Regions from separate parts of the Exiguobacterium sp. UBA3968 genome, predicted to be linked through region 1. Evidence: riboswitches for the same ligand, from Rfam matches in the RefSeq annotation. Region 1 holds a riboswitch; each other region holds the start of a gene.

What was found. Region 1 has a riboswitch for S-adenosylmethionine ahead of B3S86_RS10510 (methionine ABC transporter ATP-binding protein). Riboswitches for the same ligand answer to the same signal wherever they lie in the genome.
Positions count from the first base shown of each region.
Region 2: linked by a shared signal. The riboswitch ahead of B3S86_RS13490 (LLM class flavin-dependent oxidoreductase) and the one ahead of B3S86_RS10510 (methionine ABC transporter ATP-binding protein) in region 1 are both predicted to bind S-adenosylmethionine.
Region 3: linked by a shared signal. The riboswitch ahead of msrA (peptide-methionine (S)-S-oxide reductase MsrA) and the one ahead of B3S86_RS10510 (methionine ABC transporter ATP-binding protein) in region 1 are both predicted to bind S-adenosylmethionine.
Region 4: linked by a shared signal. The riboswitch ahead of mtnK (S-methyl-5-thioribose kinase) and the one ahead of B3S86_RS10510 (methionine ABC transporter ATP-binding protein) in region 1 are both predicted to bind S-adenosylmethionine.

Region 1 is NZ_DGCW01000005.1:1,689,123-1,697,219, reverse strand. Features, by position in the region: gene B3S86_RS10520 (PLP-dependent cysteine synthase family protein) at 1-790, shown strand, start outside; gene B3S86_RS10515 (bifunctional cystathionine gamma-lyase/homocysteine desulfhydrase) at 783-1,949, shown strand; SAM riboswitch class I at 2,007-2,111, shown strand; gene B3S86_RS10510 (methionine ABC transporter ATP-binding protein) at 2,190-3,212, shown strand; gene B3S86_RS10505 (methionine ABC transporter permease) at 3,209-3,874, shown strand; gene B3S86_RS10500 (MetQ/NlpA family ABC transporter substrate-binding protein) at 3,907-4,734, shown strand; gene B3S86_RS10495 (MDR family MFS transporter) at 4,814-6,064, shown strand; gene sufC (Fe-S cluster assembly ATPase SufC) at 6,198-6,983, shown strand; gene sufD (Fe-S cluster assembly protein SufD) at 7,002-8,097, shown strand, end outside.
Region 2 is NZ_DGCW01000007.1:146,617-154,713, reverse strand. Features, by position in the region: gene B3S86_RS13525 (NAD(FAD)-utilizing dehydrogenase) at 1-893, opposite strand, end outside; gene B3S86_RS13520 (nitroreductase family protein) at 970-1,605, opposite strand; gene B3S86_RS13515 (nitroreductase family protein) at 1,658-2,293, opposite strand; gene B3S86_RS13510 (MarR family winged helix-turn-helix transcriptional regulator) at 2,295-2,750, opposite strand; gene B3S86_RS13505 (YczE/YyaS/YitT family protein) at 2,905-3,570, opposite strand; gene B3S86_RS13500 (DUF817 domain-containing protein) at 3,724-4,509, shown strand; gene B3S86_RS13495 (DUF975 family protein) at 4,703-5,341, shown strand; SAM riboswitch class I at 5,451-5,553, shown strand; gene B3S86_RS13490 (LLM class flavin-dependent oxidoreductase) at 5,628-6,686, shown strand; gene B3S86_RS13485 (ATP-grasp domain-containing protein) at 6,683-7,630, shown strand; gene B3S86_RS13480 (hypothetical protein) at 7,706-8,097, shown strand, end outside.
Region 3 is NZ_DGCW01000004.1:33,738-41,834, forward strand. Features, by position in the region: gene B3S86_RS00360 (general stress protein) at 1-297, opposite strand, end outside; gene B3S86_RS00365 (DMT family transporter) at 426-743, opposite strand; gene B3S86_RS00370 (DMT family transporter) at 740-1,069, opposite strand; gene B3S86_RS00375 (GNAT family N-acetyltransferase) at 1,339-1,893, shown strand; gene B3S86_RS00380 (SH3 domain-containing C40 family peptidase) at 2,035-4,590, shown strand; gene B3S86_RS00385 (putative quinol monooxygenase) at 4,646-4,939, opposite strand; gene B3S86_RS00390 (M20 metallopeptidase family protein) at 5,017-6,195, shown strand; SAM riboswitch class I at 6,258-6,361, shown strand; gene msrA (peptide-methionine (S)-S-oxide reductase MsrA) at 6,456-6,986, shown strand; gene B3S86_RS00400 (DMT family transporter) at 7,063-7,545, opposite strand; gene B3S86_RS00405 (Crp/Fnr family transcriptional regulator) at 7,558-8,097, opposite strand, start outside.
Region 4 is NZ_DGCW01000004.1:12,432-20,528, forward strand. Features, by position in the region: gene B3S86_RS00245 (AAA family ATPase) at 1-159, opposite strand, end outside; gene B3S86_RS00250 (ABC transporter permease) at 524-1,528, opposite strand; gene B3S86_RS00255 (sugar ABC transporter ATP-binding protein) at 1,525-3,033, opposite strand; gene B3S86_RS00260 (sugar ABC transporter substrate-binding protein) at 3,030-4,109, opposite strand; gene mtnA (S-methyl-5-thioribose-1-phosphate isomerase) at 4,121-5,170, opposite strand; gene mtnK (S-methyl-5-thioribose kinase) at 5,167-6,333, opposite strand; SAM riboswitch class I at 6,411-6,514, opposite strand; SAM riboswitch class I at 6,720-6,821, shown strand; gene B3S86_RS00275 (2,3-diketo-5-methylthiopentyl-1-phosphate enolase) at 6,892-8,082, shown strand; gene B3S86_RS00280 (2-hydroxy-3-keto-5-methylthiopentenyl-1-phosphate phosphatase) at 8,079-8,097, shown strand, end outside.

The sequences.
Region 1 (8,097 bases):
CCTTGGCATTCAACTCGTTGATGCAGCGATCGAAAACGGACATGTGACACCAGGCGGTACGATCATCGAGCCGACAGCCGGGAATACCGGCATCGGCTTGGCGCTCGCCGCTAAGAAATACGATCTCCAAGTCATCTGTGTCGTTCCGGAAAAATTCAGTCAGGAAAAGCAGACGTTGATGCGGGCACTCGGCGCAACCGTCGTCAACACGCCGACTGAACTCGATATGCAAGGGGCGATCGACCGGGCAAAAGAACTCGGTCAGGAAATTCCGAACAGTTACGTTCCGTTACAATTCGAAAACGAAGAGAACCCAGTCACGTATCAGCGGACACTCGGTCCTGAGCTGATGGCGGACTTGCCGCATATCGACTGGTTCGTTGCCGGTTGTGGTTCAGGTGGTACGTTCGCCGGAACAGCGGACTTCTTAAAACAACGTCTCGGTACAAAAGCAGCAATCGTTGAACCGGAAGGCTCCGTCTTGAACGGTGGTCCAGCCGGTCCGCATAAGACAGAAGGTATCGGTACAGCGAAATGGCCAAGTCTCGTGCCGCGTGAGCTCGTCGACGAGATTCATACGATTTCCGACCGCGATGCGTTTGACGCGGTCCATACACTCGCTGCTCGCGAAGGATTACTCGTCGGTAGCTCAGCAGGGGCAGCGCTCGTTGCTGCGCTTGATATCGCAAAGCGTCACCCCGGCAGTACAATCGTCACCGTCTTCGCAGACAGTGCCGAACGCTATTTAAGCCAACAAATCTTTGAAAAGGTGGACGAAACTCATGCGTAAGAAGACAGCATTGATTCATGGAGGAACAGGTGTCGATCGGGCAACAGGAGCCGTCACACCTCCAATCTATCAAACAAGCACATACAAGCAAGATAAAATCGGTCAACTTAAGGACGGATACGAATACTCACGGACAGCGAACCCGACACGGACGAGCATCGAACGATTGATTGCGGATCTTGAAGGTGGCGCACGTGGTTTTGCGTTCGGTTCTGGGATGGCAGCGATTCATGCTGTCTTCCACTTGCTTGAGTCTGGCGACCACATCGTCATGACGGACGATGTCTACGGTGGTACGTTCCGTTTGATGCAACGCGTCTTACCGAAGTTCAACATCCAAGTGACGTTCGTCGATACGACGGATCTTGCAGCAACGGAAGCAGCGATCCAAGACAATACGAAGATCGTCTACGTCGAAACGCCGACGAATCCGTTGTTGAAAGTAACGGACATCGCAGCAATCGCAACTATTGCAAAACGTCACGATCTTAAACTCGTCGTTGATAACACGTTCGCGACACCATACCATCAACAACCACTCGCACTTGGTGCTGACATCGTCTTGCACAGTGCGACGAAATACATCGGCGGACATTCAGACGTCGTCGCTGGACTTGTCGTCGTCAAAGATGATGCGCTTGGCGAAGAGATGCACTTCATCCAAAACTCGACAGGCGGCGTGCTTGGACCGCAAGACAGCTTCTTGCTCGTCCGTGGTCTACGTACGCTCGGTATCCGAATGGATGCGATCGAAGAGACAGCGCATGATCTCGTTGCGTTCTTACAAGCGCAAGACATCGTCTCGAACATCTTCTACCCAGGACTTGCATCGCATCCTGGTCACGACATCCAAGCGAAACAAGCGACTGGATTTGGTGGGATGATCAGCTTTGATGTCGGTTCAGCAGCGAACGCAGAAAAACTCGTCGAGGCGACACATTTCTTCACACTTGCTGAGAGTCTTGGTGCCGTCGAGAGCCTGATTTCCGTTCCGGCACGGATGACGCACGCGTCGATCCCAGCAGAACGTCGGGCAGAACTCGGCATCACGGACGGTCTCGTTCGGATTTCAGTTGGACTTGAGGATGCGGAAGATTTGAAAGAAGACTTAACACGTGCTTTCACGTTCCTCGAAAAAGTTTCTGAAAAAACTGTTTGACAACAAAAATAACCCCTGCTAATATTCAGAATATATTCTACAAACTTAATACCGAAACTCTTATCGAGAGTGGTGGAGGGACTGGCCCGATGAAACCCGGCAACCGCGGATCTAATCCGAAGTGGTGCTAATTCCAGCAGACAAAAGTCTGGGAGATGAGAGCAAATGGTTTTGTGTACTGAAAAGTGCGCGCGTTTGCTCTAAAACGCGCGCACTTTTTTTATTTTAGGAGGGACAGTTGTGATTCGTTTACAAGACGTAGGAAAGATTTATCGCTCAAAGCGCGGAGCGGTCGAAGCCGTCGCGAATGTCGATCTGACAATCGAGCGCGGTGAAATTTTTGGAATAATCGGTTATTCCGGAGCAGGGAAATCGACCTTGATCCGATTGTTGAATATGCTCGAAGCACCAACGAGTGGTTCGATTCAAATCGATGGTGTCGAAATGACATCACTGAAACCAAAAGAATTACGAGGCGTCCGCAAGAATGTCTCGATGGTCTTCCAGCACTTCAACTTACTCTGGTCACGGACTGTTGAAGAAAACATCATGTTCCCACTCGAACTCGGTGGCTTCCCGAAGGCTCGCCGTAAGGAACGAGTTGCGGAACTGATTCAACTCGTTGGTTTGGATGGACGTGAAAAAGCCTATCCGTCGCAATTATCGGGTGGTCAAAAGCAACGTGTCGGTATCGCTCGGGCACTCGCATCGAACCCGGACGTTCTCTTATGTGACGAGGCAACGAGTGCACTCGATCCGAAGACGACGGACTCGATTCTTGAGTTACTCGTCGACATCAATGAAAAATTGAAACTGACGATTGTCTTGATCACACACGAGATGCACGTCATTCAAAAAATCTGTCACCGGGTCGCCGTCATGGAGGCCGGTAAAATCGTCGAACAAGGACCGGTCGCAGAAGTCTTCCGTCATCCGAAGCAAGCGATGACGAAGGAATTCGTCAAACAATTGACGTCGCCATCGGAAAACGAGTTGACGTTCGCGAAACTCCGCGAACGCTACCCAACCGGAAAAATCGTTCAGTTGACGTTCGTCGGATCGACGGCGGAAAGTCCGATCCTCGCGGAAGTCATGAAGGATTCACCCGTCCTGTTCAATATCATCGGCGGAAACGTCGGTCAATCACAGGAAGGGGCGCTCGGTACACTGTTCATTCAGTTAATCGGGGAAACAGAAGCAACACAAGCGGTCATCACGAAGCTTCAAGCCAGTGATGTTGAAGTGGAGGTGGATCACCGATGATTTCATTCTTTGACAACCTAGACTGGGACATGGTGTGGGAAGCGACAGGCAGTACGATCTATATGACGGCAGTCGCTGGTCTTTCGACATTCGTTCTCGGTTTGATCATTGGTTTATTATTGTTTGCGACAAATGAAGAATTGTTGTTCAAAAATCGGGCGTTTTATTCGATCTTGAGCTTGATCGTTAACGTCTTCCGTTCGATTCCGTTCATCATCTTACTGATCTTATTGATTCCATTTACGAAAGCAGTCGTCGGTTCGTTCCTCGGACCAACAGCAGCATTACCGGCACTGATTTTAGGAGCCGCACCGTTCTACGGTCGGATGGTTGAACTCGCACTTCGCGAAGTCGATAAAGGTGTCATCGAGGCAGCTGAATCGATGGGCGCGACGAAGTTCCAAATCATCTACAAAGTCTTAATCCCAGAAGCATTGCCTGCTATCGTTTCTGGTATCACGGTTACACTCGTTGCACTTGTCGGTTACACGGCAATGGCCGGAGTAGTCGGCGGAGGTGGACTCGGGGACATGGCCTTCATCGAAGGATTCCAGCGTTCTCAAAACGATGTCATCGTCATTGCGACCCTCTTAATCTTAGCAATCGTCTTCGTCATCCAAATCATTGGGGACTTACTGATCCGAGCAATCGATAAACGTTAATTCAAATTTTATTCATATTGGAGGAATCATTCATGAAAGTTTGGAAAAAATTCGTAGGTACTGCCGCTGTATCCGTTTTAGCAATCAGTCTTGCTGCTTGTGGCGAAAAATCATCAGGAAGCGACGACAAGACACTCGTCATCGGTGCTTCGAACGTACCGCACGCTCAGATCCTCGAACACGTCAAAAAGGAATATGAAGCAAAAGGCTACAAGCTTGAAATCAAGAAGTTCCAAGATTACGTGCTTCCGAACAAAGCGCTCGCTGAAAAAGAACTCGACGCGAACTACTTCCAGCACGTACCGTATCTCGAGCAACAAGAGAAAGAAAACAAATCGTATAAGTTTGCGAACGCAGGTGGCGTCCACGTTGAGCCACTCGGTATCTACTCGAAGAAATACAAGTCACTTGATAAGTTACCAAACGGTGCAACGATCTTAACGAGCTCAAACGTCGCGGAACGCGGTCGTGTCTTGACGTTCCTTCAAAACGAAGGATTAATCAAACTCAAAGACGGTAAAACGACAGACGCGCAACTCGGTGACATCGCGGAGAACCCGAAGAAACTCAAGTTCAAGACGAACATCGAAGCATCGCTTCTTCCGCAAGCTTACAAGAACAATGAAGGCGACGCCGTCCTCATCAACACGAACTATGCGATCGATAACGGTTTGAACCCGTTGAAAGACGCGATCGCGTCAGAAGATGAGTCTTCACCATACGTCAACATCATCGTTACACGTGATGGTGATGAAAAAGACAAGCGTGTCACAGCACTTCTTGACGTGCTGCACGAAAAGAAAAACCAAGATTGGATTCTCGACAAGTACAAAGGTGCGGTCGTTCCAGTCAGCAAATAAGTTCACCGAAGCCGGCATCCTTCCTATATAATGGAAGGATGCTTTTCATTTGTCTGAAACAGGGGTTAGGGGGAATCATATGCAACGCATACGTCAACTGCATCCGTTGACACTCGGGGTCTTGTTCGGGACGTTTTTCTCACGTCTCGGAACGTTCATTACGATGCCGTTTTTCGCTATCTACATGACGACCGTTCTGAAGTTTGATCCGGTCGATGTCGGCTGGGTTCTCAGTATTTCGGCGATCGCCAGTCTCGTTATGAGTTTCATCGGCGGTACATTGTCGGACCGGTATGGTCGCCGGGCGATGATGCTTGCCGGAACGATCGGGTTCGCGATCGTCTTCATCGCACTCGCGCAAGTCGAGACGTTCTGGGCATTCTTCATCCTCAGTGCCTTGAACGGAGTCTGTCGTTCGATTTTCGAACCATCCGCTCGTGCCTTGATCAGTGATACGACGGACGAAGCAAATCGGTTATTCGTCTTCAACATTCGTTACGCGATGATCAACATCGCAGCTGCGATCGGACCAGGAATTGCCTTACTGCTGAGTGCGGGGAATACGTCCGCAACGTTTTACATCACGGCGTTCGTCTATATGGCATACGGGGTGATGATTGGATTCTTATTTAAACGTCATCCAATCACCGAGACGCATGGTGGCAAGAAGGTCTCGTTCGGAGCGACGGTTCGTCTGTTGCGGACGGATATCGCCTTTACGCTCGCACTCGCCGGCATCATCTTCGGGGTCTTCGGCTACAGCCAGTTCAATTCGACCTTGCCTCAGTTCTTGACGGAGACGTCACTCCTTGAAGGCGGGAAGACACTCTATGCGATCTTGATCACGATCAATGCGATCACCGTCTTGATCGTGCAGTATCCGATCATGAAGTTCGGCGTCAAGACGTCACCGCTCGTTTCGATCACGACCGGGATTGCGACTGTTGCGATCGGACTGTTCGTCATGGGGAATGCAAACGCGATCTGGTGGATGATCGTCGCGATGTTCATCTTCACGTGCGGGGAAGTGATGATGTTCACGATGACCGACATCTTGACTGATCGCTTTGCGAAGCCGGAATTAAGGGGCAGTTATTTCGGGGCAATGGGCTTGACGTCGATCGGACAATCAATCGGTCCAATTGCCGGCGGACATTTATTAAGTTTATATGGAGCGGACCGTCCGTTACCGATTTTCGGGATTTTAGCGGGCTTGACATTATTCGGAATACCACTGCTCCTACTGTCACAACGGATTCATCGGACTTCGACGATCGAGGAACTGGAGGAACCGGTGAAACTTTCGAATGATTCTCAACAAAACGCATGATTTTGAGAAAAAACAACGAGCGATGACGCTTGAATAATACGCCATGTTTCTTTAAGATTAGAATGATACTAAATTAGTAACGCTCGTGTTCTGAATCGTCAGTCACGAAATGAATAGATGGAGGGATTCTAACATGAAGGCTTCACACTTGAAGATTGAAGATCTACACGTCGCGATCGACGGCAAGGAAATCTTGAAAGGCGTCAACTTGGAAATCAAAGGCGGGGAAATCCACGCGGTCATGGGACCAAACGGGACAGGTAAATCAACACTCGCATCAGCATTGATGGGTCACCCATCGTACGAAGTGACATCTGGTTCAGTCACACTCGACGGCGAAGACGTCCTCGACATGGAAGTCGATGAACGCGCACAAGCAGGTATGTTCCTCGCAATGCAGTACCCAAGCGAAATCAGTGGTGTTACGAACTCAGACTTCCTTCGTTCAGCAATCAACTCGCGTCGTGAAGAAGGCGATGAAATCTCACTCATGAAATTCATCCGTGAACTTGATTCACAAATGGGTCTTCTCGAGATGCCTTCAGAAATGGCACACCGTTACCTCAACGAAGGTTTCTCTGGTGGAGAAAAGAAACGTAACGAAATTCTTCAGATGATGATGCTTAAACCAGCAATCGCGATTCTCGATGAAATCGATTCAGGTCTTGATATCGATGCACTTAAAGTCGTTGCAAAAGGTGTCAACGAAATGCGTTCACCTGAATTCGGCTGCTTGATCATCACGCACTATCAACGTCTCTTGAACTATATCGAGCCAGACTTCATCCACATCATGATGGGCGGAAAAATCGTCATGTCTGGCGGTAAAGAACTCGCACATCGTCTCGAAGCAGAAGGTTATGACTGGGTTAAAAAAGAACTCGGCATCGAAGACGTCGAAATCGAAACAAAAGCGTAAGACGAGGGAGGAAGCATGATGACTGTAGAACTGAATCTTGCAGTAAATCGCGAGGCAGTGGCAGAACGTGCGACTCGCTTAGGGGAACCATCTTGGATGGTCGCAAAGCGTCAAGACGCGCTTGATCTTGCCCCAACGCTCGCATTGCCAAAAGTAGAAAAAATCAAGATCGAAGGCTGGAACTTCACAGAAGGTACGACGGAACTTGAAACCGTCACTGGTCTTTCTTCAGATATCGAAGCATTGATCGGCGAAAACCGTGATCATATGCTCGTCACGCGTAACGGACAACTCGTCCACGCGCAAAACAGTGAAGCGGCGAACGGCGTCATCTTCACGACGCTCGAAGACGCATTAAAACAACACCCGGAACTCGTCGAGAAGTACTTCATGACGGAAGGTGTTCAAGTCAACGAAGATCGTCTTGCGGCATTAAACGCAGCACTTCGTAACGGCGGTACGTTCCTTTATGTACCAAAAGGCGTCAAGCTGTCTGTACCGATGCAAGCAATCTACACGCTTGAGCAATCAGGCGCTGCCCTTTACCATCACGCAATCATCGTTGCAGATGCTGACAGCGAATTGACGTATATCGAAAACTTCGTCTCTTACGGTGACGAAGCGCATAACGTCAACGTCGTCACAGAAGTATTCGTCGAAGACAACGCAAAAGTTCTCTTTGGTGGTGTAGATACACTATCTAAGGGTGCCATCACGTATATGAACCGTCGCGGTGTCGTCAAACAAGGCGCGAAGCTCGAATGGGCACTCGGTCACATGAATGACGGTCACACGGTCACAGAAACAAAAACACACCTCGTCGGAAACGATTCGTTCTCAGATACGAAAGCCGTTACGGTCGGTCGTGGAGAGCAAAAACAAAACTTCAACGTCCGTACGGACCATTTCGGTAAAGGATCAGAAGGTTTCATCTTGATCCACGGTGTCCAAAAAGACGCAGCAACATCAATCTTCAACGGAACGTCGATGATCCATCACGGCGCTTCGAAATCAAACGGCGTTCAAACGGAACGTGTCCTCATGTTGTCGGAAAAGGCACGTGGTGATGCAAACCCGATCCTCTTAATCGATGAGGATGACGTCATGGCAGGAC
Region 2 (8,097 bases), on a different contig from region 1:
ACGCGTGTGGCGTATGCATTGGCTTGTGCTAACGTCGAAAAATAACGCGGGAGAAATAGTGTAAAGTTCAAATTCGTTGATCCATCTGCCGTCTCATGGACGTTTTGACCGTCCGGCATGACGAGTCCTTCTTGATATTTGCGGATGATCCGTCCGCATGGATTCATGCAATAGGTGACGGCTTTACCATAAGGTGAGTCGTAACCGAGCTTTGTCTCGAACGTCTCCTGTAGTAATGTTCGAAATAGTGCCTCATCCGTCTCGACCCGCACTCCGAGATCAAGTCGGGTCCGCTGTGGGATGACACCAAGCGTCGCTAACTGTTGCAACGTAAAGTCTGCACCGGAACGACCTGTCGCGAACACGATCCGTCGACTTACGAAGGTTTCGTCCGCTGTTTTAATCGTAAACGCCTCCGACTTCGTGATCTGTTCGATCGTCGTTTCGAAACGAGCATCGAGTCGTGGCAATAAAGCATCCTCAAACGCCGTGAAGACGCCAACTGTCCGTGCTGTACCTAAATGACGGACGGTCGTCTCGACCGTATGGAGACCAGCACGACGGGCGCGAATTGCGACAGCAGGTGAATGCGTCGAGTAGGTCTCGATCATATCGGCACCGTATGTACATAAAAGATTATCGACTTCTTGGAACAGTCGTCGTGTCGTCTCTTTACCGATTTTTGAGACGAGCTCTCCGCCGAATCCCATCGCATAATTGAATTTTCCTTCTGATTTTCCAAGCCCTGCAAATCCAAGATACGCATCTTCTACTGTTCGCTTGCGGATTGGTTTTCCGGCATCGAGCAGTAAGACGCATTGCCCATCTTCAACGAGCTGATGAGCAAGGAAGATTCCCGCTACACCGGCTCCGATAATCGTCACATCATACATTACAGACGCCTCCTTTTCTCTGAGTATACAAAAAAGCCGGATTCCTATAAAAGGAATCCGGACTGAGTGAGATCGCTTATTTCCATTCTGCGATGTCAGCGATTGGTAGACGAACCGATGGGTATCCTGCATCTACTGCTTTACCGATTGAAAGCAACATGACTGGGAGATAACGCTCTTTTTCAAGACCGAATGCTTCCGCGATTTGATCTTTTTCGTAACCGCCGATTGGGTTTGTGTCGTAACCGTGCGCACGAGCGACGAGCATCAATTGCATCGAAACGAGACCTGAGTCGATCAAGATGCTGTCACGTAATGTTTCAACGTCTTCTGGACGGTAGAAACCTTTGATGGCTGGTACTTGGCGATCGCGTACTTCTTGTGGCATGAGACCTTTTTCAACAGCCATATCGTAGATTGTCTCGATGCTATCGACCGCGTTCATGTCACCGAAGACAGCGATGACAGCAGAAGATGTCTCGACTTGGACTTGGTTGAATTTCGCGAGTGGTGCAAGTGTTGCTTTTCCTTCTTCGCTATCGATGACGAGGAAACGCCATGGTTGCATGTTGACAGAAGAAGGTGCGAGTGTTGCTTCTTCAAGGATTTGTGTCATTTCTTCTTTTGAAATTTTTACGTTCGTGTCGTAGTTACGAATCGAGCGACGTCCTTTAACGATTTCCATGAAGTCCGTTGTTGTTTGAGTAGTCATAATTATTCAATCTCCCTTGTGTATGTTTTTTCTTTTTTGTGGTGTGAAAAACTTATTTCCAGTCTGCGATGTCGTTGATCGGTAGGCGAACCGATGGGTATCCTGCATCTACTGCTTTACCGATTGAAAGCAACATGACTGGGAGGTAACGCTCTTTTTCAAGACCGAATGCTTCTGCGATTTGATCTTTCTCGTAACCACCGATTGGGTTCGTATCATATCCGTGCGCACGAGCGACGAGCATCAATTGCATCGAAACGAGACCTGAGTCGATCAAGATGCTATCTTTCAAATCGTTTGCTGAGATACTGCTGTACATGCCTTGGATCGCAGGTACTTGGCGATCGCGTACTTCTTGTGGCATGAGCCCTTTCGCAACAGCTGTGTCGTAGATGTTTTCGAGTTGATCGACTGCGTTCATGTCACCGAAGACAGCGATGACAGCAGAAGATGTCTCGACTTGGACTTGGTTGAATTTCGCGAGTGGTGCAAGTGTTGCTTTTCCTTCTTCGCTATCGATGACGAGGAAACGCCATGGTTGCATGTTGACGGAAGAAGGTGCAAGTGTTGCTTCTTCAAGGATTTGTGTCATTTCTTCTTTTGAAATTTTTACGTTCGTGTCGTAGTTACGAATCGAGCGACGTCCTTTAACGATTTCCATGAAGTCTGTTTGAGTTTGCGTTGCCATATTAAATCGACTCCTCTTTTAGTTTAGGTAATGCGTCAGCGTTTGCTTCGATGCGCTGAATCATCTCAGCTAACGTCCGTTGTTCTTCAGCAGAGAATCCTTCGAGTAGATCCTCGAGAAACTCATCTTTTTGTTCGCGTAATTGAGCGATGCGCGTCGCCCCTTGTTCCGTTAAAGAAACAAGAATCACCCGATTGTCAGCAGCTGAACGCTCGCGAGCAATCATCCCGGTCGATTCCAGGTGCTTGAGATGACGGGTCACTGCCGCATGATCCACATTGACGCGTTTTTGTAACTCTTTTTGGCTAATCGTTTGATCGACTTGTAGTTGAGCGAGTAGATCCATTCGAGTCTGACTAAAACCATCCGTACAGAGATCGAATTTTTGAGCAATCGTCTTATTGACAGAAACGAGTGCATAGATCAACCGTCCTTTTTCAGTGCAGGAGATACTCAATCCATCACATCCTTCCCTTCGTTCGAAGAAACCTTTGACGTATCAAAGATTGATATGTAAACGAATATAACGTGTTTAATTTGATGACGCAACTTATTTGCTTTTAACATAAAAAGAGATATCATTCACGCGGAATGATATCGAGTCAGGCGACTTAGCTAATTTGGCGTTTAGACGCTGGAATTCCTTTTGCATCGATCGCTGCAATGATCCGACGGAAATAGAATAACCAAAATTGTAGGAATGGTCCGATTAAGAAAATCGAGAGGATTGTACCGAAGAAAACAGGACCACCGAGCAACCAGCCAATGCCGCATGCCGTGACCTCCATGATCGTCCGCATCAGACGAATCGACGTTCCAAATCGCTCTGCAAGTGTCAGCGTCAACCCATCGCGTGGACCGGCTCCATATCCGACAGCAACATAAAGACCTGCCCCCATGCCGATGATGAAGATGCCGAAAATCAACCAGATCGTATTCAACCAAATCGACTCAAAAGAGGGTAAGAGATGAGAATTAAGGACAAGATTCATGAAGACACCGACGAAAATCGCGTTGACGAGTGTTCCAATTTGTGGTGTGACGCGGTCTAATGTGTACTTAACGAACACGAGTAATAGACCAACGAGCAAAATAATCGTTCCGACGGACAGTGGTGTTTTCTTTTGGAGACCGAGATGCAATACATCCCACGTCGAGACACCGAGTTCAGCAGTGATCATCATCGATGAGCCGAGAGCGAGTAAAAATAAACCGAGTAGGAAGAGTCCCCACTTTAACGTAGCGCGTAATAACCAGGAAGCACGATGACGCGTCATGTCTAACACCTCATTTCTTAAAAATAATTGATTCGTTAACTGTATCATGAGGAAAGTAGAAGAAGAAAGACGAAATTTTCCGTTTTTTCCATCTTAAGAAGGAGGGGAAGGTCGAAAGAGAAACGTATACTGAAGAAAAAAGGAGATGACAGGATGAAAGCGATCCGGCACCTGATTCGTTTTACATACATAGAAGCCATCTGTTGCGTCTTTCCCGTCATGATTTTCGCAGCGCTTGCTCTTTCACGTTATCTTCCTGCTGAACCGATCGCTCGATACGATCTCCTGTTGCTATGGTGTCTTCTCGTCCAAATCGTCTTACTTGTCACGCGTTATGAAACGCTGGAAGAGTTCAAACTGATCTTACTCTTTCACGTGATTGGTCTAGCACTTGAACTGTTCAAAGTGAACGTTGGGTCTTGGAGTTATCCGGAACAGGCTCTAACGAAAGTGGCTGGTGTTCCTTTGTATGCAGGATTCATGTATGCAAGTGTCGCAAGTTATGTCTGTCAAGCGTTCCGAAGATTTCATTTACGCTTCACAGCATTTCCACCACCTTGGCTTGCGATCAGCGTAGGCAGTCTCGTCTATCTCAACTTCTTCACCCACCACTGGATCTTCGATGCACGCTGGCTATTGATGGTCCTCGTCGTCCTTGTCTTCTATAAGTCATGGGTTCATTTTACGATCGAGCAGACGATCTACCGCATGCCGCTCGTCCTGTCTTTTTTACTGATCGCGTTCTTTATTTGGATCGCTGAGAATATCGTGACGTTCTTTAAAGGGTGGGTCTATCCACATCAGGAAAGAGGATGGGAAGTCGTTGATCTCGGAAAGTTGTCTTCTTGGTTCCTGCTTGTGATCATCACGGTCCTGATCGTCATCGTCGCGAAATACAAGCAACAGGATCCGGCTGTGGAGATATATCAGCGTACATAGACGAAAAACATGACATTTCGTTTGCGATGAAGCGCTTCGATGTTCAACGTTCGTTCTAACATGTGGACGACAACTTGAGCGTGTTTGGCTCAACCAGTGACGAGACGGGAAATTATTGAAAAAAGAGTGAAACATTAGAAGTTTTAAGCCGTAGAGTAAGGTGAGAACTTATTTTTCAAGGAGGACCTTACTCATGTCATCTCAATTAAAGAAAGCAGCGAAGGAGTCGCTCAGCGGTCGTTGGGGATTTGCAGTCCTAGCTTTTCTGCTGTTTAGTATTATTCAGGGTGTTCCTAATTTATTTGGATCGGATATCGATGAGCCGTCTAGTAGTATAGATCTCGTTGTATCATTGGTGTCGATTTTATTGATTCCAGTAGGAGTCGGTTGGACATGGATTGCCATGTCGATTGCTCGTGGCGAAGAAACGAAAGTGACGGATTTGTTTGAGCCATATGGTATGTTCCTGAAAGTGGTGGGGCTGGCCATTGTTCAGTTCATCTTTATCGCGCTCTGGACGTTACTCTTAATCATCCCTGGTATCATCAAGTCATTCTCTTACTTGTTGACGTACTACATCCTTCGGGATGAGCCGTCAATCGGTATTCTCGAGGCAATTACACGCTCACGGCAACTCATGGATGGACACAAGATGGAAGCATTCTTGCTCTTCTTATCGTTTATCGGTTGGGCGTTGCTTGTTATCGTTACGCTTGGTCTTGCTGTCCTATGGGTCGGACCATACTTCAGTGTCACGCTTGCCAAATTCTACGATCGTATTCGTGGGGAGCAGGCGCCAGAGCAGACATCAGATTTCGTCGCACCATACTAATTCCGAATCCCGACACTACGTCGGGATTTTTCTTTGGAATAAATCCGATAGGAAAAGACGGTTTAATGGTTGCTTTAGTTCAATGAATTCTGTACGATGAATGCAACACATCTTATCTAGAGAAGTCGAGGGACTGGCCCGAAGACACTTCAGCAACCCCGCTATGGCGGAAGGTGCTACTTCCAGGAAGGAATACCTTCTGAAGATAAGAGCGGACAGGACAAGATACCGTCGCTCTTTTCGAACTTCGAAAAGAGCGTTTTTTTATGATAAGGGGGACGATGGAGTGGAGTATGGTTTTTGGTTACCGATTTTTGGGGGATGGCTACGTAACGTCGAGGATGAACAGATGCCAGCGACATTCGATTATGCGAAACAAGTCGCACAAACAGCTGAACGGATCGGCTTCTCGACGACGTTGATTGCGGAATTGAACTTGAACGATATCAAAGGCATCAAGGAACCGAGTCTTGAGGCATGGACAACGGCAGCGGCGATTGCTGCAACAACAGAACGCCTTGAAATCATGACAGCGGTTCGTCCCGGGTTCCATAATCCGGCGACGACGGCGAAGATGGCGGCAAACATCGATCAGTTGAGTGGAGGACGATTTACGCTCAATGTCGTCTCGGCCTGGTGGGCAGAAGAAGCAAAACAATACAACGGTATTTTTACTGCACACGATGAACGCTATGCCCGAACGGAAGAGTTCGTCACGGTCATGAAAGGACTATGGGCAGATGCGTCACCGTACAGCTTCTCCGGCAATCACTACACGATCGAACAGGCAGAACTCCATCCGAAACCCGTCCAGCGTCCGGGGATTAAGCTCTACGCTGGTGGAGAGAGTGAAGCCGGAAAACGGACGATCGTCGAACATTGTGATGCCTACGTCATGCATGGAGGCACTGTTGAAGAAGTAGCTCATAAAATCAATGATATGAAAGTACGCCGGGAAGCGACGGGACACGCACCGCTTGAGAGCTTCGGTCTTGCTGCCTACATCATTTGTCGGTATACGGAAGAAGAAGCGCTTCTTGAGTGGCAACGCATCACGGACGTCAAGGAAGACAGCGCCGGTTATGCCGGTTATCAAGATTTCATCAGTAAATCGCAACTCGAACAACAGGTCGAACGAAATGATTATTCCGTCTCGAACCGTGGTCTGCGACCGAACTTGATCGGAACACCAGAACAGATTGCCGAACGGATTCTAGCGTTCGAAGCCGCTGGTGTCACGTTGCTCTTGTTACAATTCTCACCACAACTTGAAGAAATGGAACGCTTTGCCCGTGACGTAATGCCACTGGTCGAAGCGAAACGAAAGGTAGGTCAACAATCATGACAAAAATTCATATTCTCCACGAAAACCAAGAATGGACGGATCATCTCATCAAACGTCTCGAAGAACTCAAGTTGCCGTACGAGCAGTGGCACTTAAATGAAGGAATCGTACCGTTAGATGAACTGCCGCCAGAAGGTGTCTTTTACAGTCGTATGAGTGCGTCTTCGCATACGCGGGGGCATCGTTATGCGCCAGAGTTGACGGAAGGGGTCCTCGCTTGGTTAGAAGAGCATGACCGCACTGTCTTTAACGGAACGCGTGCGCTCCGTCTTGAAGTCAGCAAAGTTAATCAATACACAGCGTTACGTAAGGCTGGGATTCGTGTACCAAAGACAACGGCTGCTGTCGGACGTGATCAAATCGTACAAGCAGCAAAAGAAATCGGTGTTTCGTCATTCATCACGAAACATAACCGTGCCGGGAAAGGTCTCGGCGTCCAGTTATTCCATTCGATTGAAGCACTTGAAGCTTATCTCGATGGTTCGACATTCGACGAACCAGTCGATGGCATCACGTTGATTCAAGAGTACATCCAAGCACCAGAACCGTACATCACGCGGTGTGAGTTCGTAGGTGGAAAATTTGTCTATGCGGTCCGAGTCGATACGTCGGAAGGATTCGAACTTTGCCCAGCTGATGCGTGTGTGATTGACGACTTGTTTTGCCCAGTTGGTGAAGAAGCGCCGCAAACACCGATGAAGTTCCAAATCGTTGAAGGCTTCGATGATCCAATCATTGAAAAGTACGAAGCGTTCCTCCAAGCGAACCAGATTGCGGTCGCAGGTATCGAGTTCATTAAGGATGCGTCAGGTACGATCTATACGTATGATGTCAATACGAATACGAACTATAATTCCGATGCCGAAGCTGCTGCAGGACGCTACGGCATGCTTGAACTGGCAAAGTTCCTCGGAGCTGCTCTTGAAACAAGCACAGTAAAATAAGAATCGGCTCCCGCCCTGTCACCGGACGTTACAAGACCGGATGACAGGGTATTTGTATAGAAAGGGGGCGGATCTATGATTACGTGGAGAGAAGAACGACAGCTCGATATCCCGATTGAGGAAGCATGGCACTTGTTTGATCACACGCGGCTGCAACGTCTGATTCCGAACGTCGTCCAGCATGAGGTGATTGAACGAAAACCGGGTGTCGTCGGTTCGACGTATCGTCAAACGTACATGCAGGGCAACCGACTCGAAACCTACATCGTGACCGATTTAGCCTATACGAATGAGCCGGACTTTAAACAAAATACGATTGGATTCACGTTAGCTAAAATATTTAAGATTGAGATGACGTTTACGCTCAAACCACTTGGACACGCTCGTTGTCTGTTGATTTATACAGGAAAAAATGAAGGGGCAAACTTCGTTGGGAAAAGTCTCTTGTCACTCGGTGGCGAACGAGA
Region 3 (8,097 bases), on a different contig from region 1:
CCCACCTTCGACTTCCGTTTTTCGTTGTTCGATTTCATTATCTGATAGATCAAGTGACTCGAACAGATCATCGACTTCTTGATCACGACCTTTGTTCCCACGAATCCGGTCCATCCAAGACGGTTTTGTTGTCGCGATTTCTGCGTCCATCTGGCTACGGACGAGTGCGATATTCGACTTCTCCTTGACGATCACGTAAAAGTCTTCTTCCCGATGTCCTTGAATGTGTAGTTCGTCCATTTTTGAGATCAATTCGTCTTCTGAATAGAACGTTCCGATATATTGTTTCGTTTTCATGGATGTTCTCCCCTTATTAACACGATTTGTCATGCGTAGCTTCTATAAGGAGTATTTCCTCTTTTGCATTAAAATATGCCAAAAAATATGCGTTCCGTTAAAACGTCATCTGTTTGACATGTAAACGGTCATTCGCCGACAAGTTTTAAACCGATCGTCGCACTTAAGACAAGACCGATACAGACGAGCCGTTTCCAGTCTTTTGATTCGTTATAAAGCACCATGCTGAGAATCGCTCCGCCCGCTGCTCCAATTCCTGTCCAGACCGCGTACGCTGTTCCCATCGGTAAGCCATTCATTGCAAGCGTCAAGAATAGAAAACTGAGTCCGAACCCTGTTCCCATCAACAGTAGATTCTTCGCATTCTTATTTTGATTAAATGTATTGATCAAGACGACACCAAACATCTCAAAGATTCCGGCAATGACTAAATACACCCAACTCATGCTGATTTCTCCTCTCCACTGACTAATTTTAGACCGATGACGCCAACGAGTAAGACAGCGATCAATGCTAATTTCATCACGGAAGCCGCTTGATCGAACAACACGATGTCCGTCAAGACCGTCCCTGCCGTCCCGAGACCAACGAAGACAGCATAGACCGTTCCGACCGGTAAATGGTTACTTGCTTTAATCAATACGGTGAAGCTAATGATGATACAGATGACTGTCGCTCCCCATTCGAATGGTGTTGCCGCATGTTTTAACCCGATGACCCAACCGACTTCAAAACACGCTGCGATAATGATCCCGATCCAATACTTTGCCATAGTAATTGCCTCCTAATAGATGATTTCAAATGAAAAAGCCCGGGAGCAAGCGAGACGATTCGCTTTACTCCCGGGCTTTTATCCCTCCGTTGCATGGACAAACGTCCATGTTCCTCCCTCGGTCCAGCCGTACGGAACCCTAGAGGATACTGCCTATTTCATTCGATACGTCCACCCTAGCACGCCCTTTTTCCCGTGTCAAACAGGAATTCGTCTTCGATTTGTCTAATAGAATTAAAGTGACTTCATCTGAAAGAGGAGGATGCTGCATGCGTTATAAAATCAATGACCAACTTCGGATTCGTCGTTTTACACCGGAAGACGTAGAAGCGGTCCACGCCTATGCGTCACAACCCATCGTCAGCCAATTTCAGTCGTGGGGACCGAATTCCGAGACCGATACGAAACAATTCCTGCACGATGCACTAGAAAGTGAACTCGAGACACCAAGACGTCGTTATGTCTTTGCCGTGACATTTCCAAGTGACGTCGTCATCGGTGCCGGTGAACTCGTCATTACAGACGTGGAACATAAAATCGCCGAAATCGGATATGTCCTCTCACCCGATGAATGGGGAAATGGGTACGCGACGTCAATTGCCTCTTTCCTTCTTCAATTCGGTTTTGAAAAACTAGAATTACACCGAATCACAGCGACATGTGATCCACGGAACGTCGCTTCTGAACGTGTCTTACAAAAAGTCGGTATGACAAAGGAAGGACAGCTTCGCGAGACGGTCTATTTAGAAGACCACTGGCGCGACTCTTTAATTTACGGCATGCTCGACTGGGAATGGCAAGTCGATCATGAGGACGATGACTAAAATATGACTTCAAACGGTGTGCTTCGGCATACCGTTTTTTTATGCCCAATCTCCTATTTTTTTGATTTTCATCAATTTTTAAACAAGCGCATGCTACACTATTCCTAATGACAAATTTTAAGAATTGGAGTGAACCTCTTGATGAAAAAATGGACTGCTCATGTTGCTGGACTCGCTGCAACATTGATGTTGAGCTCGGTTCTACCCGCACCTGCTTTCGCTGAATCGCCACCTGCTCAACCGACGGCAGAAGTACAAACAGTCACAGAAACGACAGGAACGGCTTATTTGAAAGAGAATACCGCATTGCTACAAACAGCTGACTCTACCACTGTCATCCAACAACTACCAGCAGGAATGACATTCAAGACGCTCGATACGGACGGTGACTTCACTCGTGTCAGTTGGCAAGAAGGAATTGCTTATGTCGCAACAAGTGCGTTAACGCAAACAGCGCCTGTCTTCCAAAAACAAGCAACGTTGACTTCGAAAAGTCCACTTTCATTAGTCGCTTCACCTTTTGACTCCACCGTCGTGACGACACTTCCCGCTTATCAGCGAATCGATACATACGGCACTTTTGACACGTTCACACGCCTGAAATGGAAAGAGCAATACGTCTACGTACCTACGACACAACTCGAGCAACTTCCGAAATTGGTTGGAACACAGTACGTCAAACGAGCAACTTCCCTTTTCGTTGAGCCGAAGACGACAAGTACAAAGACAGCCGTCACTCAAAATCAAGCATTCGAGACATTCGGTACGGTGGGTACCTTTACGCGCGTGGCGACTGAAACAGGTTATGCCTTCGTATTGACGACTGATTTAGCAGATGCGCCGGTCGAAAATTATCCGGAAACAGGACTGCGTTATGTTAAACGAACAACTTCACTTTTCGTTGAGCCGAAGACGACGAGTACGAAGACAGCCATCGTTCAAAATCAAGCATTCGAAACGTTTGGGACGACGGGTACTTTTACGCGTGTGGCGACTAAAACGGGTTACGCTTTCGTATTGACGACTGATTTAGCTGATACGCCAATCGTGAACCATCCGGAAACAGGGCTACGTTACGTCCAACAGCAGACGACGGTCTATGCTACTGCGACTACGAAAGGAAAAGTCGTACAATCGCTTCCTGTGAATACTTCGCTTCAAACGTACGGCATCGAGGGTTCATTTACACGAATCAAACGAAACGACGAGTATGCCTATGTGCTGACGGCACATCTTGGGACACTAAAGTACTATCCGAAGACCGCACGCCTCTATGTTCAGCGCGCTACACCCATCTATTCGGATGCCAAATCTTCAAGTCCTATCTTAAAGCAACATCAAACGAATACTTTACTGACCGTTTACGGGACGAACGGTGTCTATAGTCGAATCAACTTCCGCGGGATTCATGCTTACGTCAAGACAGCTGATCTCGGTACTGGAAAAGTCTATGCATCAACCGGGACACGATACGCGAAACGCAACCTGTCTGTTTATACGTCGGCTTCGACGAGCAGTAAAACAGTCTATACTGTTAAACGGGCTGATCAATTGACGATTTACGGAACGAGCGGTAGTTACACACGCTTGAAAAAAGGATCGATCTACGGTTACGTCAAGACGACGGATCTCGTCACGAAAAAGCCGGATCTGTATGATGTCTCTGGTCAACGTTACGTGACAGAAGACGACGTCGTCATCCGGTCGCAGGCAAAACTGTCGGGTAAAAAAATCGGTACATTAAAAAAAGGTGCCTCGATCTCGATCTACGGAAAAAGCGGTTATTATACACGTGTCAAATACAAAAATACCTTTGGTTTCGTCGATTCGAGTCGTATCGGACTGAACAAACCGATGGCAAAAGCAAAAAAAGGGACGACGTTTTATGTTCATCTAGATCAAACTCCCCTCTTCTCTGCCGACGTCGCTTACAGTCGTCCGGCCGCTTATTTGAAGAAAGGGACGAAATTAGTCGGTTTGAAATCGATTGATGATGACTTTTGGCAAGTCCGCTTAGTCAGTGGTCAAACCGGTTATGTCCTCAACCCTTATATCAGCACGAGTAAACCCGATATGAGCCTGGCACAAAAAGCGATCGACCGGGCGAAAATCTATACCGTCAAACAGACGACATCCTTTTTCGCAAGTCCGACGAGCCCAAAAGGCAGTGGACTTGTTGAACAAGGCAAACGCGTCTATCCGCGTCACCGGGTCGGAAATTTCTATGTCATCCAATCAGGTTGGACACCTGTCTATCTTCCGGTATCCGCCGTGACGATCACGTCGGATAAACGAGTCGTCAAAAAGAATAATACGCGTGGTGAAAAGCTGATCCAAGCAGCCGTCCAGCATATCGGAACACCCTACACATGGGGTTCGCAAGATGCCGTAAACGGTGGCTTCGACTGTTCCGGACTGATTCACTATGCGACGAACCAAGCTGGAAAATACGGTGGTCGGACGAACGTTCGTGGCTACTGGTATGGTGCGTTCTTCACGAATCGCCGGACGAGCATCTCAAGTGGTAAACGCTCAGATATCGTCTTCTTCCAGAACACCTATACAGACGGTCCATCGCATATTGGAATCATGCTTGATAACGAACACTTCATCCATGCGGGTGGTTCACAGCTGCAAATCAATTCAATCTATGAACCGCGTTGGCAGGAGCATTTCCTCGGCTTTAAATCGATGTAATAAAAAAGACGAATCCGTCGGTTTCGACGGGTTCGTCTCTTCTTATCGCAACACGTCAGAAAGTCATCTCGACGTATTTCGCCACTTGTCGGTCCATCAAGTATAATTCGATCTGTTCACGGTAGGCTTTATAGTGGTCGGATGCGATATGCGCTTCAAGCGCTTCTTCGTCCCGATACACTTCATACAACATGAATTGATGCTCATCCTCGATCGATTGGTGCAAGGAATAACGTAAGCATCCTTCTTCTTTTTGTGAAGCATGATAGACCGTTTGTAAAATCGGGAAGACTTGATCCGCAAGTCCAGCTTTGATTGTAAGTACAGCATTGACGACGATTTCTCCCATGTTACATTATCCCCTTTCGTGATTACCTGTATCTGTACCCATTTTCGCGAAAAGACACACGTTAAAGGAGCTTGAACATGCAAACTCAACTTTTTGAAGCACTCGAACAATTCGAACCGACGATGATCGCGTTACGTCGCGATTTTCATCGACACCCGGAACTCTCTTTCCAGGAAGTCCGCACACCAGAACGGATTGCCGCCTTTTACGCAGAACAGGGAATTCCTCATCAAACAGCCGTCGGAGGTCGTGGTGTCGTCGCGACGATCGAAGGCAAACAGCCTGGTCCGACGATAGCGGTCCGTGCCGATTTTGATGCTTTACCGCTTCAAGAAGAGACGACGCTTGCCTTCCGGTCGATCCATCCCGGGGTCATGCATGCTTGTGGACACGATGGTCATACGGCGATCGTGATGGCCCTTGCTGCTACTCTCTATCCGTTACGCGATCAATTGCAAGGAACGATTCGGATCATCCACCAGCATGGAGAAGAGGTCTTTCCCGGTGGAGCAATCCAAATGATCGAAGCCGGCGTCCTCGAAGGGGTCGATGCAATTTTCGCGACACATCTCGAAAATGATTTACCGGTTGGCACGATCGGGTTCCGGGAAGGACATACATTGTGTGCGATCGACGAATTCGAAATCATCGTCCATGGTCAAGGTGGTCATGCCCAGGCACCGCATAAAACAAAAGATGCTCTCGTCGCTGGAGCGCAACTCGTCTGCAACTTACAACATCTCGTTAGTCGACGGGTTGATCCGTTTGAGCCGGCTGTTCTCGCAATCGGTTCTTTCCATGCAGGAACAGCACCAAATATCGTTACGGGTGAGGCACGCATTGTCGGGGAAATCCGAACGTTCAACGAGACACTTCGGCATCAGCTCCGGCAAGAAGTCGATCTTGTCGCTAAGACGACGTGTGCCGGCATCGGTGCTTCGTATTCGATTGACTTCACGACTGGTTACCCGGCGCTCTGGAATCACCCGGATGAGACAAAACTCGTTCAGGAAGCTGCTGCTTTCTTACCGGAAGCATCCGTCCGGGCACTCACACCAATGATGGCGGCGGACGACTTCGCACATTACTTAACACACGTCCCGGGTAGTTATTTCTTTACCGGCTCTGGCTATACGGACGGTCGCGTCAACTATCCGCAGCACCATCCACAGTACGAGATCAATGAACAAGCGTTGTTGATTGGTGCGAAGACACTTGGAGCAACCGTTTTACGTGCCTTAAATTCTAAGGATTGACTTTATTTCTTTGTGAATGGTATCATCACAACAATGATAACGAATGACATCAACTTCATATACCCTTATCAAGAGTGGACCGAGAGATCTGGATCGATGACGTCCCAGCAACCTGCGCATAGCAAGGTGCTACGACCAGCAAAGCGAAAGCTTTGGTTGATAAAAAGCGGCGACTCCTTTTGCAACCAAGCGAAGGAGTCGTTTTCGTTTTCTCGCTGTCAGACATACAATGGGGATTTCCCACGGAGAGGAAGAGACAGATGGAAAAAGCAACATTTGCAGGTGGATGTTTTTGGTGCATGGTGACACCATTTGAAGAATTACCAGGAATCGAGGGAATCGTATCAGGTTACATGGGCGGACACGTCGATAACCCGACATACGAGCAAGTCAAAACAGGAACGACGGGACACCTCGAGGTCGTCCAAATCACGTTTGATCCGAGCCTGTTCCCGTACGAGCGTTTACTTGAACTCTACTGGCCCCAAACGGATCCGACGGATGCAGAAGGTCAATTCCAAGATCGCGGTACGCAGTACGCGCCAGCAATCTTCTATCATACGGATGCGCAGCATGAAGCTGCGATTACTTCTCGTGACGCTCTTGCTGCAAGCAACCGTTTCAAACAGCCAATCGTGACGCGGATCGATGCCGCTTCTGAATTTTATCCAGCGGAAGAGTACCATCAAGACTTCCATAAGAAAAATCCAGAACACTACAAAAAAGATCGTGCTGCTTCTGGTCGTGATGCCTTCATCGAACAGGAATGGAAAGATACGACGACGGTCTGATTCAAAAAAATGTATATAAAAACAGGTCAGTAAACGTTAGTTTGCTGACCTGTTTCATTGTTATGGAAAAAGTAAGTCATGAAACACGTTCTAGTTGATCCTTTGCCTGTTGTTCCGGTGCCACGACTTGATACCGTTTCAAGACGAAGATGCCACACACCATGACAGCGAGACCGATGAGCTGACCAAACGATAAATCGATTTGCGGCAAACCGAACCAACCGAACGTATCGACAGCGAGGGCAAAGCTTAACTGCGAAATCAGAACGACAGAGATCGCGACGGACGGACCAAGCAATTGAATTCCACGCATGACACAAAAGACGACGCCAACACCTACGAGTCCACCGAACCAATAGAGTGGCGATACGTTTTGAATCTGTCCGATTGTTCCACCACGAAACAGAACATACGTGACACTTGCTCCGATGAAGCCGACGAAGAAAACCAGCGTCGTCGTCGCCCATGCGCCGAATGCATCACTCATCCGAGCATTCAATACCGTCTGCAAACTGATTAACATTCCAGCCAATACGGCACACACAATGCCTATTATCATGTTCGTTCCTCCTTACTCATAGCTGTTACCGTTCGCTTTCTCGCGAATCCGTTCCAAATCGACGATGATGATCTTGCCACGTCGTCGAACAAGGATCTCTTCCTCACACAACTTCGTGATAATCCGGTTAAGGTGACGATAACTCGTTCCAAGCCAGTCAGCGACGTCATGTAGATTCGACGTCCGCATCTCCTGATAAAACAAACTGTCACTAGCTTCGGACGCAATCGATAATAAGTAGCCTGCAAATCGCTCCTCGACCGTATAGAGTACGTGGTGCGACGCTGATTTCGAATCGGCATACCATTTCGCTGTAATTGTTCGTAGTAAAAATTGCAGAAAGACATTCGTCGTATTGTGCTCGCGTAAAATCGCATACGGCACGCTCAACACATCGACATCGGTCACCGCCTCAACTGTATTCAACACTTCTCGTTCATTGATGAACTCGGCGTCACCAATCACTGTCAGTGGTGTTTTGAATCGTAAAATCCGTTGTTTCCCTTCTGACGAAGCAGCAGAAATCTTGACCTTGCCTGCGACGATGAAGTA
Region 4 (8,097 bases), on a different contig from region 1:
GACGAGCATCGTCTTCCCGACTCCCGGTACGTCTTCTAATAGAACGTGACCGCCCGCTAGTAATGCTGCCAATGATTGTGTGATGACATCTTCCTTACCGATGATGACTTTCTCTACGTTGTCGATAATCGCTTGAATCTCCTTAGTGTATGTTCGCATTGTCAGGCCCCTTGCTCTCATAGTAGTTGAATTTTCTGACTTTTTATATCATCTCATATTCCGCTATACTTTTAAAGAAATACGAGCAGTTTCAAGCACGTGAAAAAGGGGGAACGCCGTAGCGTTTCCCCTTATTTGTTTCAGGAACGAACACATGCCGTGATCCGTTCTTTAACCGTGCAGTTGCACGTAAAACACGAATACATCCGTGTCAATGGACAACGTTCGTCAAGTCCGGTGATCCTCTTCTTTCAGAAGCGACATGCGATCGTTCCCTCTACATTGGTAATCATTCATGTGCATCACCATCCTTTCATATATTGAATATTACCGAATATGTTATAAACGAAACTTCGAATTTTAATTATTTTTTCCGATACCGCGCATAGGTCGTCGCGAGTGCGACCGCAAGGACCAGCCCTTTGATGATATTCAACGAATAGTATGGAACAGACAACATGACAAGACCATTTTCAAGAATCCCGACGAGACAAGCCCCGACGAGTGTGCCAAGGGCATTCGGTTTCCCTTGCCCTGCGAACGATGAGCCGATGAAGGCAGCTGCGACCGCTGGCATCAAGTAACCGGACCCGGCGTTGATTTGCGACGATCCGACTTGTGACGCAAGCAAAATCCCACCGATTGCAGCGAGTAACCCAGCAATCAGATATGCGAGTGCCCGGTAGCGGTTGACACGAATTCCCGTCAGTCGTGCGGCTTCTGGATTTCCACCGATGATATAGAGAAAACGACCGTGTCGCGTATGACTTAAAAAGACATGTGTCATAGCGACGACGACGAGCATGATGACGATGATCCAAGGCGCCTGGCTGATTTTCGCGAACGCCTCCGGAATTGTGCCGACTGTTGGTGTACCGTCTAAGCGTGGCATTCCGGCACTGATTGAACCACCACCGGTATACGTCATCGCGGCACCTTCGACGATGAACATCGTCGCAAGCGTCGCAAACAAATCCGGAATCTTAAACCAGACGATAAGTAAGATGTTCAACAAGGCGACACTTAAAGACAGAAGGAGTGCTAGACCAATCGAAACACCGAGTGGCAGACTGTACCAAACGAAGAATGAGACGACGAAGGAACTTGCAAGTGTTGCAGTTGATCCTACGGATAAGTCAAATCCATTAATCGTCAATGAAACCGTCAAACCAATCGCGATGATCGTCACGATGGAGATACTTCGTAAAATATTAATCAAATTCGTCCCTTGTAGGAATGTTGGAGCCGTCGTCGCAAAAAACAGGACGAGGGCAAGGATCGCGAGGACGATCCCCCAGTCGTTCAAGAATCCAAGGACCGGACGTAAACCTTTCCCCCGATTCGTTTGTTTTGATACTACCTCATTCATCGTTGCCCTCCTCCTGTCGCATACCACAACAAGGTTTCTTCTGATGTATCCGCCGTCTTCGTTTCATGGACAATCCGTCCATCGAACATGACGTAGATTCGGTCCGTGACGGTCAAAAGTTCATCCCATTCACTCGTCGCGTAAAGGATCCCTTTTTGTTGTTGCGCGAGTTCGTCAATCAGACGATAGATATCTTGTTTAGCTCCGACATCGACACCTTTCGTCGGTTCATCTAAGACGAGGACAGAAACATCGGTCAGTAACCATTTTCCGATGGCGACTTTTTGTTGATTCCCACCGGATAGTTGACCTACGTCCTGTTTCACGTCTGCCACTTTGATGCCCAGCTCCTTGACCCATTTCGATGCCTGTTCGACTTCTTTACGACGATCCATCAGTCCCCAGCGGTTGACGAAATCATGAGCTGCCGCTGCTGTCAGGTTTTCTGCGACAGAATCGGCAACAAGAATTCCTTCTTTTCGCCGTTCTTCCGGAACGAGACCGATTCCCGCTTGAATCGCAGCTTGTGGATTGCAAAGGCGATGGGCTTTTCCACCTATACGAACCTCCCCTTCCTGAAACGGGCGATCACCGAATAATGCTTTGCATAATTCCGTTTTACCGGCACCGACAAGACCCGCGATACCAACGACTTCCCCTGCTTGAACCGTCAAGGAGATGTCGCGGACGTCCGCATTCGTGGCACTCTCGACCGTCAGTACGTTCGTCGCATTGATCCGTGACGTTTTCGCGACAGACGTAAGCTTACGCCCGAGCATCTGCTCAACGACAGCTTCCTTCGTGATGTCTGTCAAAAGATGTCGCGAGATGAGTTGACCGTCGCGCATGACCGAGATGGAGTCGCAAATGTCATACAATTCTTGTAGGCGGTGGGAAATGAAAATGATCCCAAGTCCCCGTTCCGCTAAACGACGCACGACTGAAAAGAGATGGCTTGTTTCCGCCTGACTGAGAGGTGCCGTCGGTTCATCCAAAATTAAAAAACGACGTTCCTGAACGAGGGCGCGTGCAATCAATACGAGTTGCTTTTCAGCAAGACGTAATTCTTCGACACGTGTCTTGACGGAAATATCCGCCTGTAATGTCGCTAACGCTTCTTTCGCACGCTGTATGTAACGGCGTTGGGATACCAAACCCGTCATTGTTCCGTCCGTCAACAGATCGAGACAGATATTCTCAGCAACCGTCAAATACGGGACAAGCGCCACATCAACCTCTTGTTGGACGAGATCGATCCCGATTCGTTTTGCATCACGCGGAGATTGAATTGACAGTTCTTTCCCGTCAAGACGGATGATTCCTTCATCCGCTGTTTCCGCTCCAGATAAGACTTTCATCAGCGTCGACTTACCGGCACCATTCGCACCGACAAGCGCATGAATTTCACCAGACTTCACCTCAAAGGAGACTTGCTTGAGTGCCTGGACTCCCGGAAACGCAAGTGAAATCCCGGTCATTTCCAGGTGATGATTGATAGACGTCATTGTTTTTTATGGACGTCACGCAACCGGTCCATCCACGGCTCATTGAATTTATCCGACGTACTCCAACCTTTGATGATCGTATCGAGATTATACATCGTTGTGTCCTGCTTCAATGCCTTCTGCTCAACGAGTTTCGCATCGAGATCAAAGCTATCTGGTGTCTTCTCTCCGGCGATTTTCTTAGCCAGTAGTCGCATGTCCGTTTGTCCAATCAGGAATGGATCCACCGCACTCGTCGAAACCCAGTTGCTGCCTTTCTCACGCATCAGGTTGATGTCCTGATTTGAGACATCGATCGAGATCAATGGGATTTCTTGACGTTTATTATCCTTGAGCGATTTGTAAGCGCCTTTTGCGACTTCGTCCCATGCTCCCCAAACGGCATCAACGCTTCCTTTCGGGTATTTCGCGAGAATGGCATTCATCTTTGTCGCGATATCCCCTTGGACATCTTGGAAGTTCGTCGGTCCAACCGTCTCAAGCGTTTTGATTTTGCCGTCTGCTTCGTACGTCTTATAGATTTCTTGACGACGATCGAGCGGGGCAAAACCTGGTCCGAACCAGAGTTTGATGACACGGACCGGCTTTTTGTCCGTCACCTTCGTCACTTCATCGAGTGATAGCTTCGCAAGTTGATGATCGTTTTGGAACGTTTCCGTCACGTCTTGTAGAGATGCCCCTTTTTTCTTCGTGACCGTATCGAACGTCACGACCTTTAGTCCTTTATCGACTGCTGGTTTGATCATGTCATAGGCATAGTCTTCCTTACCGTGCGAAATGATGAGCCCATCATAATCTTGCTGAATCGCCTGCGCGACCAGTTCCTTGAACTTGACATCGTTACCTTCCGAAATGAACGTGCTGACTTTAAAGCCGAGCGCTTCTCCTTCACTTCGTGCGCCATCAAGGAATTGTTTCGTATGGTCGTCCGATGCGAGGTTACGGATGACGGCGATCTTGACGTCCGATTGAACTCCTTTTGGTACATCCTTGACGACTTTCGTCGTCGCTTCTCCATTCGCACAAGCCGCTAGTAATAAGGCCGGTGCTAGGACGGCGTAAGCTAGTTTTTTCATGAATTGTCTCCTTATCCGAGGGGTTGAAGCCCCGTTAATTGTTCAATCGTTTCTTCATTCGGTTGCGTGATAATACCAAGTTCGGTAATGATGCCCGTGATTAAGGTGTGTGGTGTGACATCAAAGGCCGGGTTGAAGACAGTAACTCCTTCTGGTGCTGTCGCAACACCTTGGACAGTCGTCACTTCCTGCGGATCACGTTCTTCAATTTCGATCGCGTCTCCGGAAACAAGTGAGAAATCAAACGTCGAGAGCGGTGCTGCGACGTAAAACGGGATACCGAAAGCTTGAGCGAGTAATGCTAGTTGGAACGTTCCGATCTTATTCGCCGTATCTCCGTTTCGTGTAATCCGGTCCGCCCCGACGATGATTGCATCGATCTGTTTTTCTTTCAGCGTATGGGCGACCATGTTATCTGTAATTAGCGTGACATCGATGCCGGCACGTTGTAGCTCCCATGTCGTCAGTCGTGCTCCCTGCAGTAATGGTCGCGTCTCACTCGCAAAAACAGATAATTCAATGCCGCGTTCTTTTGCGATATAGAACGGCGCAAGTGCTGTTCCATAAGCAGCGGTCGCAATCGATCCAGCATTACAGATCGTTAGGATCCGGTTGCCTGACTGGAACAATTCCAGTGCATGAATCCCGATTTGACGTGACGTCTGCGCATCCTGATCGTATAAGGCAATCGTCCGCTGCTCGAGCCGTTCGCGGATCTCTTCTACCGACGTCCCGTCTTGAATGATTGGATTCAATTGATCAAGGACATTTCGTAAGTTAACAGCCGTTGGTCGTGTCGCGAGTAACGTCGCTGATGTCTCAAGCAAGGCTTGCTTATAGATCGACAGTTCTGCTTCAAACCGGTACGCCTCTTGAACGAGTACGAATCCGCCAAATAAACTGATCGCAGGCGCCCCTCGGACGCGCAGTTGTTTAATCGCTTCGACCGCTTGTGCAAGATCGGTAATGACTTCATAGTGTTCTTCCTGCGGTAGACGTGTCTGATCGAGAATCGTCAAGACACGGTCTTCATAACGAATACTTTGAACGAATGTACTCATCGGCTAAGTTCCTCCGTTACGTCGAAGTTTCGTAAATCATCAAATGTCCGGCATTCGGTCCGACGTTTGATTAACGCCGATCCTAAACGTAAAGCATGTTGTTTTCGTTCTAGTCGTTCCGTCATAGAACTAATCGTTTCTAAATCAGCGACTGGTGCGAGTCCGATCGTCCGACGAATCAGTTCGCAACCGGCAAAGCCGAGTGCATCCTGCAAGATCGTGCTCAGTACATCGTCGACGAGTCCCGATGTCCGGAATGGTTCGACGGCTTCGCGTTCCCATAAGGCGCGGAACGTCGAAGCGAACGTCAGCCAGAACGTATCGATGTCGCGAATCCGGGCATCACGAAGTGCTGAATAATCCGGGTATGCTGCAAAGAATAAGTGGGCGATGAACTGTCCGACATCGAATCCGAATGGACCATAAAAGGCGAATTCTGGATCGATGACTTTCGTTTCTGTTGCCGAAGCAAAGATGCTTCCTGTATGTAGATCGCCGTGTAGCAACGCATCTCCTTTCGTGATGAAAAGCGCTTCGAGTTTTGCGACTTCGCGTTTCAACTCATCGTCCGCCCACAGACGTGCCACCTCTTCTTCAAGCCCGGCTTCAATCTCGTTCGTCTCCGCGTCATGGAACGGATCCGTGAAGATTAATTTTTCCGTGATGTCGCACAAGTCCGGATTGTAGTACGTTCGGGCGACGCGTTTTTTTTCAACCGGACCAAGCGCAAAGTCCGATGTATGGAATAAAGTCCGAGCGAGATAAGAACCAATATGTTCCGCAAGCAACGGATACTGTTCACCTGCGAGTAAACCGCTTCGAACGATTGTCAGATGTGAAAGATCTTCCATGACCGTATACGCCTCGTCGTGACTAGCATGAAAGACACGCGGTACGAACGGCACGGCATGCCGGGCGAATTCACGGAGTGCGGATTGCTCGATCCACGCCCGCTCGAGTGATAGTGGCCAGCTCTCACCGACGACTTTCGCGTACGGGAGTGCTTGTTTTAGAATCAATCGATGTTCACCTTCTCGAATTCGAAAGACAAGGTTCAGATTGCCGTCGCCAATCTCTTCTGCTTCGACGGTTCCGTCGCCGATCAGTCCTAGTGAGCGGACCCGTTCGATCGCGTCCTGTTCTGTAAATGCTTTGTATGTCATCTCAGTTCCCCCTATGTGATACACGAAAAAGCGCCTCTTTTCGTCATCGAAAAGAGGCGCAGGAAAGTCACTGCGTCCTCTTATCTCTCAGACGAAACGTCTGTTGGATTTAGCACCGTGCCAAGTGGTCGGTTGCTGCGGCGTCATCGGGCCAATTCCCTCTGCCAACTCGCGATAAGAGTCGTATGTAGTTGTCGTGTGTGATATTGATTTGAATCTTACGCAATCCTCTTCCCTGCTGTCAAATCGAAATCAAGCAGAAACGGATATCGTTTTCGCTCCATATATAGAAAGAGTATTTTCAAAAAAATAAATTTTCTAAAAATAGTTTGACAAGTCGTGACTCTCATGTAAAAATTGCAATTAGATTTCACAATTTCATCCAATTCTTATCAAGAGCAGACGGAGGGACAAGCCCTACGATGTCGCAGCAACCGACCTTTTGGCACGGTGCTAATTCTTGCAGCTACTAAGCTGACAGATAAGAGTCCACGTTCGAATCATTCATGGTCTCTTGTCGCTGACAAGAGACCATTTTTTTATTGAAGGAGGAAAGACATGGCTTACATCACAGCTACTTATCAATTGACCGCCCGCGATCGACTGGAGCAACGCGCCGAACAACTCGCGCTTGGTCTGACGGTTGGTTCCTGGACGGAGCTGAATCATCTTGAGCAACAACAACTCGCCTCATTCAAAGGAGAAGTCGTACATACGGAAGAGCGCGACGGTAAAGGCTATATCACGATTCGTTACCCGGAACACAATGTATCGCGCGACTTTTCTGCGATCTTGACGACCGTCTTCGGGAAACTCTCACTCGACGGTGAAATCAAATTAACAGAACTGCTACTACCCGATACATTCACGTCGGATTTTCCAGGTGCGAAGTTCGGGATCGAAGGGGTTCGTTCCTTGATTGGTGTCGAAGATCGTCCACTGTTAATGAGCATCTTCAAAGGGGTCATCGGACGCGATTTATCGTTCCTTCGTGATCAACTCGAAGGACAACTTGCTGGTGGGATCGATCTCGTCAAGGACGATGAGATCCTATATGACAATCCGTTGACACCGACGATTGATCGGGCACGGATAGGACGTGAGGTTATCGATGCTCATTTCCACCGGACCGGTAAACGTGCGTTGTATGCGATCACACTTAGTGGTCCCGTCTTTACGCTCAAGGATCAAGCCAAACGATTGATTGACGCTGGAGCAACTGCTTTCTTGTTGAATACCTTCACATACGGACTCGACGTCTTACGTGAATTGGCAAGTGATCCGGAGATCAACGTTCCCATTTTCAATCATCCGGCTTACAGCGGTGCATTGATTGCTAGCCCGAACCACGGTGTTGCAGCGCCTGTCTTACTTGGCACATTACCGCGCGTTGCTGGTGCAGACTTAACACTATTCCCGTCACCTTACGGCAATGTCGCTCTTCCGAAGGACGTCGCCCGCGGCATCGCGGTCGAAGCGACTCGCCTCGGTCAGACGAAAGCGATTTTCCCTGTCCCTTCAGCCGGTATTCACCCAGGACTCGTTGCTCAACTCGTACGCGACTTCGGGATCGATTCCGTCATCAACGCTGGTGGTGGCGTACATGGTCATCCGCAAGGTGCTGCGGCTGGTGTTATCGCTTTTCGTCAAGCACTTGATGCGGCACTCGCAAATGAATCCCTATCGAATGCTGCGTCACGACATGAAGAATTACGAGTCGCGCTCGACGCTTGGGGGATCAAGTCATGACCTTACGAATTCTTT